DNA from 2 places in the Pseudomonas sp. S2_A05 genome. Region 2 is predicted to be linked to the other one. Evidence: predicted binding sites of a transcription regulator. Region 2 holds the regulator's gene; the other holds the start of a gene.

What was found. The regulator FliA, encoded in region 2, starts transcription of late flagellar genes. The targets are predictions, from matches to a motif close to CTAAAGTTTNNNNNNNNNNNGCCGNTAA.
Region 1: a site for FliA is predicted at 1,468-1,495, ahead of AB4O12_RS16850 (methyl-accepting chemotaxis protein). Genes of this name have one in related genera too.

The regions. Positions count from the first base shown of each region.
Region 1 covers NZ_CP162775.1:3,702,477-3,708,533, forward strand. Annotated here, with positions in the region: gene AB4O12_RS16845 (MFS transporter) at 15-1,229, opposite strand; gene AB4O12_RS16850 (methyl-accepting chemotaxis protein) at 1,662-3,719, shown strand; tRNA gene AB4O12_RS16855 (tRNA-Met) at 3,835-3,911, shown strand; gene AB4O12_RS16860 (S-type pyocin domain-containing protein) at 4,139-5,194, shown strand; gene AB4O12_RS16865 (hypothetical protein) at 5,215-5,385, shown strand; gene AB4O12_RS16870 (bacteriocin immunity protein) at 5,392-5,667, shown strand; gene AB4O12_RS16875 (bacteriocin immunity protein) at 5,765-6,031, shown strand; gene AB4O12_RS16880 (bacteriocin immunity protein) at 6,028-6,057, shown strand, end outside.
Region 2 covers NZ_CP162775.1:458,582-464,638, forward strand. Annotated here, with positions in the region: gene flhA (flagellar biosynthesis protein FlhA) at 1-911, shown strand, start outside; gene flhF (flagellar biosynthesis protein FlhF) at 923-2,263, shown strand; gene fleN (flagellar synthesis regulator FleN) at 2,380-3,210, shown strand; gene fliA (RNA polymerase sigma factor FliA) at 3,207-3,947, shown strand; gene AB4O12_RS02175 (chemotaxis response regulator CheY) at 4,115-4,486, shown strand; gene AB4O12_RS02180 (protein phosphatase CheZ) at 4,505-5,293, shown strand; gene AB4O12_RS02185 (chemotaxis protein CheA) at 5,347-6,057, shown strand, end outside.

The sequences.
Region 1 (6,057 bases), 2.7 Mb from region 2:
GGGGACGCGCCTCTTCAATTTTTGGTACGCGGTAAAAAGACCGCCAACACACCAAACAACGGCAGGAATGAGCAAAGGAAATACACGTACTCAATCCCGTGCACATCCGCCAGATGCCCGAGCAGCGCCGCGCCAATCCCGCCGAAACCGAACATCAGGCCGAAGAAAATCCCGGCAATCATCCCGACATTACCCGGCACCAGTTCCTGCGCGTACACCACGATCGCCGAGAATGCCGACGCCAGAATGAAGCCGATCACCACGCTGAGAATGCTGGTCCAGAACAGATCGACATGCGGCAGGATCAGGGTGAATGGCGCCACCCCCAGGATGGAAAACCAGATCACTGCCTTGCGCCCGATCTTGTCGCCGATAGGCCCGCCGAAGAACGTCCCAGCCGCCACTGCGCCCAAAAACAGGAACAAGTGCAATTGCGAACTCGCCACTGACAGGTCGAACTTCTCGATCAGGTAGAAGGTGAAATAACTGGTGAAACTGGCCATGTAAAAATACTTGGAGAACACCAGCAGCCCGAGCACCACCAGCGCACTGGTCACCCTGCCCTTCGACAAGCCGTGCGTCGCCGCCTGGCCGGCCTTGAGCTTGAACAGGTTCAGGTGATTGGCGTACCAGCGGCTGATGCGGTACAGCACGAACAGCGCAAACACCGCGAACAGACCGAACCACGCCACATTGCCCTGGCCGAAGGGAATGATGATCGCCGCCGCCAGCAATGGGCCGAACGCGGAGCCGGCATTGCCGCCGACCTGAAAGGTCGATTGCGCCAGACCAAACCGGCCGCCCGAGGCCAGCCGCGCAACACGCGAGGCTTCCGGGTGAAAGGTCGACGAGCCGATACCAATCAGCGCCGCCGCCAGCAGAATCAATGGGAAGCTGCCGACCACCGACATCATCAGAATGCCGATCAAGGTACACACCGTGCCTGCCGGTAACAGCCACGGTTTGGGGTGGCGATCAGTGTGATACCCGACCCACGGCTGCAACAGCGACGCGGTCAACTGAAAGGTCAAGGTGATCAGGCCGACCTGGGTAAACGTCAGGCCATAGTTGGCCTTGAGCATCGGGTAGATCGACGGCAGCACCGACTGGATCAGGTCATTGATCAGATGCGCCAGCGCCACCGCGCCGATGATGCGCATCACCAAGGGGCTGCTTTGCGGAGCAGCGGTCGCCGAGGCAGCGGCGGTCTGGACGTTGCTGATAGCCATGGAAAATTCCGGACAGCAGATGGGTGCCCGCAGGCAGGTGCGTCAATGTGCCATTTTTCGGTGCGCTCGCGCTATCCCCTTAGCCAGCTAACTAACCAACATTCCTATCTCGCGTAGGAGCTGCCGAAGGCTGCGATCTTTTGATCTTGCTTCTAAGCATCAAAGTCAAAAGATCGCAGCCTTCGGCAGCTCCTACAGGGGATCGTTGGTGGCGAAGGTGATAGCGCAACGCCATGGTCTGAATCTTGCCTTGCTTCTGCCCTTGAACACGATCGCCTTACAAAGGCGCTCGACAATGGGAAGTTTCGCTACAGAGCCGGCCTACAGAGCGGGCGAGGGTGAACTTTCGAGGCCTTTTAGAGGGCACAGGTCGCAGCCGAAAGGTTCGCGATGCACGCCAATGGTGCGTGGTGTCCAGAGGAGTCATGAGGCATGCAGGCTTTCCTTTCACCGGGGATCAATTTGCTGGGGCGGTTTGGCTTCGCAGGTAAATTCCAATTATTGTTTCTGCTGTTCATTCTGCCGCTGGCCGGTAGCCTGTTGATGATCGGCCATGACTATCGCGAGAAGCTCAATCTGATCTCGGGCGAACGTGCCGGCGTGCGTCAGCTGCTCGCGCTGGATGCGCTGGACAACCTGCTCGCCGCGCAACGCGACCGCGCCGCCCGCTGGCGCGCCACCGAGACCAATCGTCAGCCGACACCGGCCACCCTCGCCGCCATGGCTGCCTTCGACGGCGTGCAACCGGCGGTGCTGCAAGCCACCACTGAGCTGGGCAATGCCCTGAACCAGCAAGGCGCCGACGGCGCAATCCTCGAACGCTTTCAGGCGCTGCAAACCGCACTCAATGGCCTTGATTCGAAAAGCCTGAGCAGTGTCGGCTGGTGGCCGGACGGTTATGACCGCTTCACCAATGCCTTGGGCGCGCTGCAAGCCTTGCGCGAGCAGATCGTCATGGACAATCGCCTGACCCTCGCGCCGTGGCTGGAAACCTACCTGCTGACGCAGATTTCCACGCAGCACGCGCCGGACCTGATCGAGCGTGTCGGCCGTCTCGCCGCGGTCGGCCAGGCTTCGGTGGTCTCCGGGCAGTTCACCCTGCAGAGCCGCCTGCAGTTGCGCGACCTGCGCAGCCGCATTGGTGACGCCCGAGAGCAACTGGTGAAAACCGCCGGCCTGCTGGAGGCGCGTCTGCCAGCCGAGCTGCAAGCCTGGGCCGGCCAGTATCACGACAGCCTGAAACACCTCGACAGCGGCTTGAAAGTCCTCGACGACGGTGTGTTTGGCGGCAGCATCAACCTCAAGCCAGAGGACTTCGAACGCAGCCTCGACGCGCTGCTCACCGACCTCGCTTCCCTGCGCCAGCAATCCCTGGTCGCGCTGGATCAGCGGCTCGATGCGTATTACAGCTCGGCGATCCGCCAGTTCATTGTTGTCGCCGCAATCTTCGGTTGCCTGCTGTTGGCCGCGTTATACCTGTTCGTTTGCCTGCAAGCCTCGATCCGCCGTAGCGCCAGCGGCATCACCTTGCTCGCCGAAGCCTTGCGCGACGGTAACCTGAGCCTGCAAGTGCCGGTGGTGGGGCGCGATGAGCTGGCAGCGATCAGCACCGCGCTCAACGTCGCTGTGGTGCAATTGCGCAGCAGCATGCTTGGCGTCGACCACGAGACCTCGCAGTTGAGCAACGCGGTACGCAGCCTCAACCAACACTCCAGCGGCGCCCTGAGCGAAGTCGAAGCGCAGCAATTGCAGATCAGCCAGATCGCCGCTGCCGCCACGCAATTGGCCGCCACCTCGCAAGGTGTCGCGCAGAGTTGCGAACAGGCCTCCGGCAGCGCCCAGCAAACCCGGCGCATCGCCGCCGACAGCAGCCGCGACAGCGAACGCACCACGGCGAGCATTCAGCAGCTCAATCAGCGCCTTAACGATACCGCCGCCGCGCTTGGCCGGGTCAGCGAGCAAGGCCAGCAGATTCAACTGGTCGTGGATACCATTCGCGGCGTCGCCGAGCAGACCAACCTGCTCGCGCTCAACGCCGCCATCGAGGCCGCCCGCGCCGGCGAACAGGGTCGCGGCTTTGCCGTGGTCGCCGACGAGGTGCGCAGCCTCTCGCAGCGCACGCAATCGTCCACCGCGCAGATCGCCGGCACCGTCGACAGCCTGCGCGCCACGGTCAACGAAGCGGTAAGCCTGATGGAAGCCGCCTGTGGTCAGGCGCAATCGGATGCCGAAGCAGTCACCGGACTCGGCGAACGCCTGGGAGAAATCGCCAGCGCCGTACAGAGTGTCACCGACACCCTGGCGCAAATCGCCACAGCGGTTGAAGAACAGGCCAGCACTGCCGACGAAGTCAGCGGCAATATCCAGCAGGTCGATCAAGCGGCGGTGCGTTTGCTTGAAGGTGCACGCGCCGTAAACCTCGCGGCGGACACCTTGAGCCAGGGCAGCGAGGCACTGAGCGCCAATACCGCCAGATTCCAACTGCGCTGACGCCCTCCCCGGCCCCGATTTTCGGGGCTGGAGGATAAGCAGTTGAAAACAGGAAGAAATATTTTCGATTTACGCTTGACGCTTTGCCATTTCAGGGGAATAATGCGCGCCACTTGGCTACATAGCTCAGTTGGTTAGAGCATAGCATTCATAATGCTGGGGTCCGGGGTTCAAGTCCCTGTGTAGCCACCAAGTACTAAAAACGGCTTACCGAAAGGTAGGCCGTTTTTTTATGCCTCGAGAAAAGTCCTTTTCCTCCCGCTCCCTGCATGCAATTCAGATGCCTCCGTAAGAAAAAAGTAGATCTCTGGTACGAAACGGATCTTTCGTAGCATCAGCCACCTGTCGCTCTCTCCCCGAATCGCTCCTATACCGACAAGCTCCCCCTGGCTCGATTCAGCGCCATACAGGGAGTTGGCATGCCTCAATACAAATACCTTCTCGACGATGACTGGTTATTAAATCCGTATAGCGGTGGCAGGGCCTGGTTTACTTTGCTTCCACCGAAAGCGCCGGAGCCGGTGTACATCGAGAAGGATGAGTGGCCTGCGCCCAAGCCACGCGAAGACAGGGTCTTTGCCAAGTCCTGCACGCCGGACAACTGGTGTCGCACGGACGCTGGCACTGCCGAGGAGCCAGCCAGCAACTTCGGCAAGATCATGGTCGCCGGCGCCATGCTCATGCCCTCCGCCAGTACCGCTGTAGCGACGGCGATAGGTGCCGACCTGGCTTTGGGGCGTCTGGCCGGCGGCGGGATTTTGCAACAGCGCCTGAACTGGGCCATCCGTGGCGCCGGCGGGCCGGCCAGCGTGTTCGTGCTGGGAATGCTGCCGAGCAAAATGGCCGACGGCACGCTTCACACCGACGAAGAACTACGCCGCATGAGCCGCGCCACCACGCGCGTGCGCTTCCAGTTTCGTCGTGATGCCGAAGGTGTTCTGCGGGTCTACGGCATCCACTCCGGCGCCTCTGGCGACGACGCCGTACGCACGGTGAACGTCAAGTGGAACGCCGACAAGACCGCCATGGAGGCCAAGCTCAACGGCATCACCATTCTCTGGACGCCGCAACGCGGGCCGCTGGGGTCGATGCCTCCGCTGGTTTATCCCGACCACGGTGATGCACTCGACCCGATCCTCGTCCACCCGATCCCGGACAACACCGATAGCCAGATTGAGGGTCTGCCGGGCGAGGATGTAACGGCCGAGGATTGTATTCTGGTGTTCCCGGCGGACACCGGGCTGAAGTCGTTGTATGTGGTTTATTCAAGGCCGGCGAGGCAGACGCCTGGGATCGTTACGGGGGTGGGAGAGGATGTGGCGGGGATATGGCTTGCGGGAGCTGATTCGGACGTGGGGGTTCCGATTCCAACAGACGTTGCCAACTCTCTACGAGGACGAGAATTCAAAAACTTCGACTCATTCAGAGCAACCTTTTGGAAAACTGTTGCAGAGTCAACATCGGGGGGGAGTTGATTGAACAGAATGTTGGTCGCATGCGTAAGGGTAAGGCGCCACGTGTGCGTAAAGCCGATAGAGTCGGCGGTAGAAAGTCTTATGAAATTCACCATCTCGAAAAAATATCCAAGGGTGGTGGCGTATATGACCTAGATAACCTTCGAGTAAATACTCCTCGGAACCATATCGATATACACCGGCGTGAATAGGCAAATATGAAAGACACCTTATTAAAAGCCAGCATTTCTGAATACACAGAGGCCGAATTCGTCGCGCTACTACAAGAGCTCGCGAAAGAGGATGAAGAGGCTGAAAACGATGATCGTGCTGACTTACTGTTGGCACACTTCGAGACAATCAGCGAGCATCCAGCAGGATCGGACTTGATCTACTACCCGGAGCCTGGTGCTGATAACTCCCCTGTGGGGGTAATGCAAAGTGTCAGGGACTGGCGAGAAGCACAGGGATTGCCGGGGTTCAAAGACTCTTGATAAATCGTGTCGTTGAGGGTTCGAGCCATCGAGTTAACTTTGGCTGTTACGATTTATTGCGTCACAACATATCCAAGATTCGTGCATGAGATAGGCAATGGCAACGGAATTCCTTATTAAAGACGATTTGTCAGATTACACCGAGCAAGAATTCATCAACGTCCTTGAGCGCATTATCGGAAATGAGGGGAGCGAAGAAGAAGAAAGCAAGCTCGTTCTGCACTTTAATTTGATATGTGGACACCCAACAGGATCCGATTTGATTTTTTACCCTGAAGATGGCGCCGATGACTCGGCACAGGGAATCATTGAGTCATTGAAGAAATGGCGTAGTGACCATGGGCTGTCGGGCTTCAAGCAATGATAAGAAAACGCACCAAGCAAAGCATA
Region 2 (6,057 bases):
TGGGCTTTCTGATGCCGACCGTGCATATCCGCGACAACCTCGATCTGGCGCCGAGCGCGTATCGGCTGACGCTGATGGGCGTGATTCTCGCCGAGGCCGAGATCTACCCGGATCGCGAACTGGCGATCAACCCGGGTCAGGTCTACGGCTCGCTCAACGGGATCAACGCCAAAGATCCGGCTTTCGGCCTGGAGGCGGTGTGGATCGAAATCAGCCAGCGCGCCCAGGCGCAATCGCTCGGCTACACCGTGGTTGACGCCAGCACCGTGGTCGCCACGCACTTGAACCAGATTCTGTACAAGCACTCCAGTGAGCTGATCGGCCACGAGGAAGTGCAGCAACTCATGCAATTGCTGGCCAAGAGCTCGCCGAAACTGGCGGAAGAGCTGGTGCCGGGCGTGGTTTCGCTGTCGCAGTTGCTCAAGGTCCTGCAAGCGCTGCTCGCCGAGCACGTGCCGGTGCGCGACATTCGCAGCATCGCCGAAGCGATCGCGAACAACGCTGCCAAGAGTCAAGATACCGCCGCGCTGGTCGCCGCTGTGCGGGTCGGCGTATCCCGTGCAATCGTCCAAAGCATTGTAGGCACTGAGTCCGAGCTGCCTGTAATCACATTGGAACCAAGGTTGGAACAGATATTGCTCAATAGTCTGCAGAAGGCAGGACAAGGCTCGGAAGAGGGCGTTCTGCTGGAGCCGAGCATGGCCGAGAAGCTGCAGCGTTCGTTGATCGAAGCGGCCCAGCGTCAGGAAATGCAAGGCCAACCGGTGATCCTGCTGGTAGCAGGACCGATCCGCGCGATGCTCTCGCGTTTCGGCCGCCTCGCAGTGCCAGGGCTGCATGTACTGGCCTACCAGGAAGTACCGGACAACAAGCAAGTGACCATCGTTGCGACAGTAGGGCCCAACGGCTGAGGTAGTGGTTTATGCAAGTTAAGCGTTTTTTCGCCGCCGATATGCGTCAGGCCATGAAGCTGGTTCGCGATGAGCTGGGCGCTGATGCCGCCATCATCGGCAACCGCCGCATTGCCGGCGGCGTCGAGTTGACGGCGGCTCTGGATTACAAGTTGTCGGCGCTGGCGCCACGGGTTCCGAACATGGAACTCGAAGACGAGCTGCGCAAGACCCAGTCGCGCATCGTCACCGCCCAGGCCGAGCTGAGCCTGCGTGGCGAAGCCGACGGCAACACCAATCAGCAGTTGTTCGCCGGGCTGCCGTTGACCGCAGGCCTGCCGCTGACTGCTGCCGAGCCGCTGAGCGAGCCGACCTACGCCGCACCGACGCGCCCGGCCGCAGCGCCTGCGCAGGCCTCGGCGGGTGTCGATCCGCGTGCACTGGATTCGATGCGTTTTGAATTGAACAGCCTGCGCGAGCTGATGGAAGTGCAGCTCGGCACCCTGGCCTGGAATCAGCTGCAAGGCAGCCGTCCGGCCCAGGCCAATCTGTATCGCCGTCTGCAGCGCATCGGCCTGTCCGGCCCGCTGTCGCGCGATCTGTTGGCGATGATCACCGATATCGAAGAACCCCGTCAGGCCTGGCGCATGCTGCTGGCGCACCTGGCGCGGATGATTGCCGTACCGGAAGTCGAGCCGCTGGAAGAGGGCGGTGTGATTGCCATGGTCGGCCCGGCCGGCATGGGCAAGACCACCACGCTGGCCAAGCTTGCCGCGCGTTATGTGCTCAAGTACGGCGCGCAGAACGTTGCGCTGGTGAGCATGGACAGCTTCCGCATCGGCGCGCAGGAACAATTGAAAACCCTCGGGCGCATCCTCAACGTGCCGGTAACGCACGTCGATCCGGGTCAGTCGCTGGTGCAGGCATTGGATCCACTGCTACGCAAACGCGTGGTTTTGATCGATACTGCCGGCCTGCAAGCCAGTGATCCGGCGTTGCGCATGCAGCTTGAGAGCCTGGCCGGGCGTGGCATTCGCTCAAAAAATTATCTGGTCCTGGCAACCACCAGCCAGAAACAGGTTCTAACCGCCGCTTATCACAGTTACAAGCGTTGCGGGCTGGCCGGCTGCATCCTGACTAAACTGGATGAAACGGCCAGTCTCGGCGAAGTGTTGAGCCTGGCGATCAGTCATGAATTGCCGGTCGCGTATCTGACCGATGGCCCACGGATTCCGGATGATCTGCATCTGCCGCGTCGTCATCAATTGGTCAGCCGCGCCGTCAGCGTGCAAATGCAGGAAGAACCCAGCGAAGAAGCCATGGCTGACATGTTCGCTGATATCTATCACAGCCCGACCAAGCAGGTTGGCTGAGGTAATCATGAACAGTTTTTGTACCTACATCGATGGTCTGCCACGCATTGTTCCGATCAGGAACGCGCAGCCAGTAATGTGGCCTCCGTCTATGCAAGACAAGGTAAAGAAATAACATGGGCAGCATGCATCCCGTACAGGTGATCGCGGTGACCGGCGGCAAAGGTGGCGTCGGCAAGACTAACGTGTCAGTGAACTTGTCGCTGGCGCTGGCAGAGCTTGGCCGTCGGGTCATGCTGCTGGACGCCGACCTGGGCCTGGCGAACGTCGACGTTCTGCTGGGGCTGACACCCAAGCGCACACTGGCCGACGTTATCGAAGGCCGTTGCGAACTGCGCGACGTGCTGTTGCAAGGCCCGGGCGGGATTCGCATCGTGCCGGCGGCCTCCGGCACGCAGAGCATGGTGCACCTGAGCCCGGCGCAACACGCCGGCCTGATCCAGGCGTTCAGCGACATCGGCGACAATCTCGACGTGCTGGTGATCGACACCGCTGCGGGTATTGGTGACTCGGTAGTCAGTTTCGTTCGTGCCGCGCAAGAGGTGTTGCTGGTGGTCTGCGACGAGCCGACTTCGATCACCGACGCTTACGCGCTGATCAAGTTGCTCAACCGCGACTACGGCATGAACCGCTTCCGCGTGCTGGCCAACATGGCGCAGAGCCCGCAAGAAGGGCGCAACCTGTTCGCCAAGTTGACCAAGGTCACGGATCGCTTCCTCGACGTCGCCCTACAATACGTCGGCGCCGTGCCATACGACGAAAGCGTGCGCAAGGCAGTGCAGAAGCAGCGCGCCGTCTACGAAGCCTTTCCCCGTTCCAAGTGCGCACTGGCCTTCAAGGCCATCGCCCAGAAGGTCGATACCTGGCCGCTGCCCGCCAACCCGCGCGGGCATCTGGAATTTTTCGTCGAGCGTCTCGTGCAGCAAACCGCAGGGCCTGTGATATGACCGCCAGTGGCATGAATCTTTACAAAAAGTCGGCGCGTGACGCGCAATACGAATTGATCGAGCGCTACGCGCCGCTGGTCAAGCGCATTGCCTATCACTTGCTGGCGCGCCTGCCGGCCAGCGTGCAGGTCGAAGACCTGATCCAGGCCGGGATGATCGGGTTGCTGGAAGTCTCGACCAAATACGACGCCAGCAAAGGCGCCAGTTTCGAAACGTACGCGGGCATTCGAATCCGCGGCGCGATGCTCGATGAAGTGCGCAAAGGGGATTGGGCACCACGCTCGGTTCACCGTAATACCAGGATGGTCAGCGACGCGATTCGCTCGATTGAAGCTAAAACCGGCCGTGACGCTAAAGATCACGAGGTTGCGGCCGAACTCCAATTGAGTCTCGACGATTACTACGGGATTCTGAATGACACCTTGGGCAGTCGCCTGTTCAGTTTCGACGACCTGTTGCAGGACGGCGAACACGAAGGGCTGCACGAGGATGGCGCGAGTGCTCATATGGAGCCGTCACGCGATCTGGAAGATGAACGCTTCCAGGCGGCGCTGGCGGACGCGATTGCCAATTTGCCGGAGCGTGAGCGACTGGTGTTGGCGCTGTACTACGACGAAGAGCTGAACCTCAAGGAAATCGGTGAAGTCCTTGGCGTCAGTGAATCGCGGGTCAGCCAGTTACACAGCCAGTGCGCGGCCCGTCTGCGGGGGCGTTTGGGGGAGTGGCGAGCGCGCTGAAGGCAGTGTGGGGACACTGCGAAACGAGGCTGGTGCGGTGATGAACGGCGCCGGTCTCGATCCGTTGTGCTCCAGACAAACTTTAAGTGCTGCGCCGATTGATTGAAGTGGCGCGTCCAGGTGCTGGGCGCGTTTAAGACTGCTTGGAGGTCGAATTGAACAAAGACATGAAAATCCTCATCGTTGATGACTTCTCAACGATGCGGCGGATCATCAAGAACCTGCTGCGCGATCTTGGGTTCACCAACACCGTCGAGGCCGACGATGGCACCACTGCCATTCCGGTGCTCAACAGCGGCAGCATCGACTTTCTGGTAACGGACTGGAACATGCCGGGCATGACCGGTATCGACCTGCTGCGTCACGTGCGCGCCGATGAAAAACTCAAGCACCTCCCGGTGTTGATGGTGACTGCTGAAGCCAAGCGCGAGCAGATCATCGAGGCCGCTCAGGCCGGTGTGAACGGTTACGTAGTCAAACCTTTCACGGCTCAGGCGTTGAAAGACAAAATCGAGAAGATTTTCGAACGCATCGGCTGATGAATGCGCGGGGGAGCTATGGAGCATAACGAATCATCACAGGGCGATTTCGAATCGACCCTGAAAAAACACGCGGTCGAACTGGTCGAGAGCCTTGAAAAAGGCAAGTTCGGCGACGCGGTGCAACTGATCCATGAGCTCAATCAGACCCGTGACCGCGGCCTGTATCAGGAAGTGGGCAAGCTCACACGTGAACTGCACAGTGCGATCGTCAATTTCCAGATCGATCCGCACATGCCGCAGGCCGAGGAAGTGTCGCAAATCACCGACGCCACCGAACGCCTGGGCTATGTGGTCAAGCTGACGGAAGCCGCGGCCAACCGCACCATGGATCTGGTGGAAAGCGCCACCCCGGTGGTCAACAGTCTGGCTGATGAAGCGCAGACGTTGAGCGCCGATTGGGGCCGCTTCATGCGTCGCGAGGTCGGGGCTGAAGAGTTCCGTGAACTGGCGCGCCGGGTCGACGGTTTTCTGTCACGCAGCAGCACGGACAACCGTGCGGTGTCGAGCAACCTCAACGACATCCTGCTGGCTCAGGATTACCAGGACCTCACAGGTCAAGTGATCAAGCGTGTGACCCAACTGGTCACCGAAGTCGAAAGCAATCTGCTCAAACTCGTGCTCATGGCCAGTCAGGTCGACCGCTTTGCGGGCATCGAACATGACCGCGCCGCAATGCTTGCTGAAAAAGATCCACAAAAACATCTCTCGCAGGGTGAAGGTCCGCAGATTCATGCCGATAAACGAGAAGACGTTGTGTCCGGTCAGGACGATGTGGACGATTTGTTATCCAGCCTTGGATTCTAGAGTTTCGGAATTCGGGTTTTTTGGGTTTTTAGACCTGTAGGAGCACCCCATTAATGAGCTTCGGCGCCGATGAAGAGATCCTTCAGGATTTCCTGGTTGAGGCCGGCGAGATTCTTGAGCAACTGTCCGAACAACTGGTCGAGCTGGAAAGCCGCCCGGATGATGCAGATCTGCTCAATGCAATTTTTCGCGGTTTCCACACTGTAAAAGGGGGCGCCGGCTTCCTTCAGCTCAATGAGCTGGTGGAGTGCTGTCACATCGCCGAAAACGTGTTCGACATCCTGCGCAAGGGTGAGCGTCGCGTTGATGCAGAACTGATGGACGTGGTGCTCGAAGCACTGGACGCAGTGAACAGCATGTTCAGCGAAGTCCGTGAGCGTGCACCGATCACCGCTGCCACGCCGGAACTGTTGGCCGCGCTGGCGCGTCTGGCCGAACCGCAATCGGCGGATGAAGCCCCGGCTTCGCCGGTTGCCGAGATGATCGAAGACCTGGTTGTTGAAAGCGACTCCTCGGAGGACATCACCGATAACGAATTCGAACAACTGCTGGACTCGCTGAATGCCGTCAAGGCCCAGGCTGAGGCTCCGGCCGCTGCTGTGGCGCCCGCGCCGGTTGCCGACACGGCGGCCAGCGATGAAATCACCGACGCCGAATTTGAATCGCTGCTCGATCAGCTGCACGGCAAGGGCCAGTTTGCTGTCGATGCGGTCGCTCCGGCGGCACCAGCAGCGCCGGCTGCTCCGGCCGCGCCTGCTGCTGGC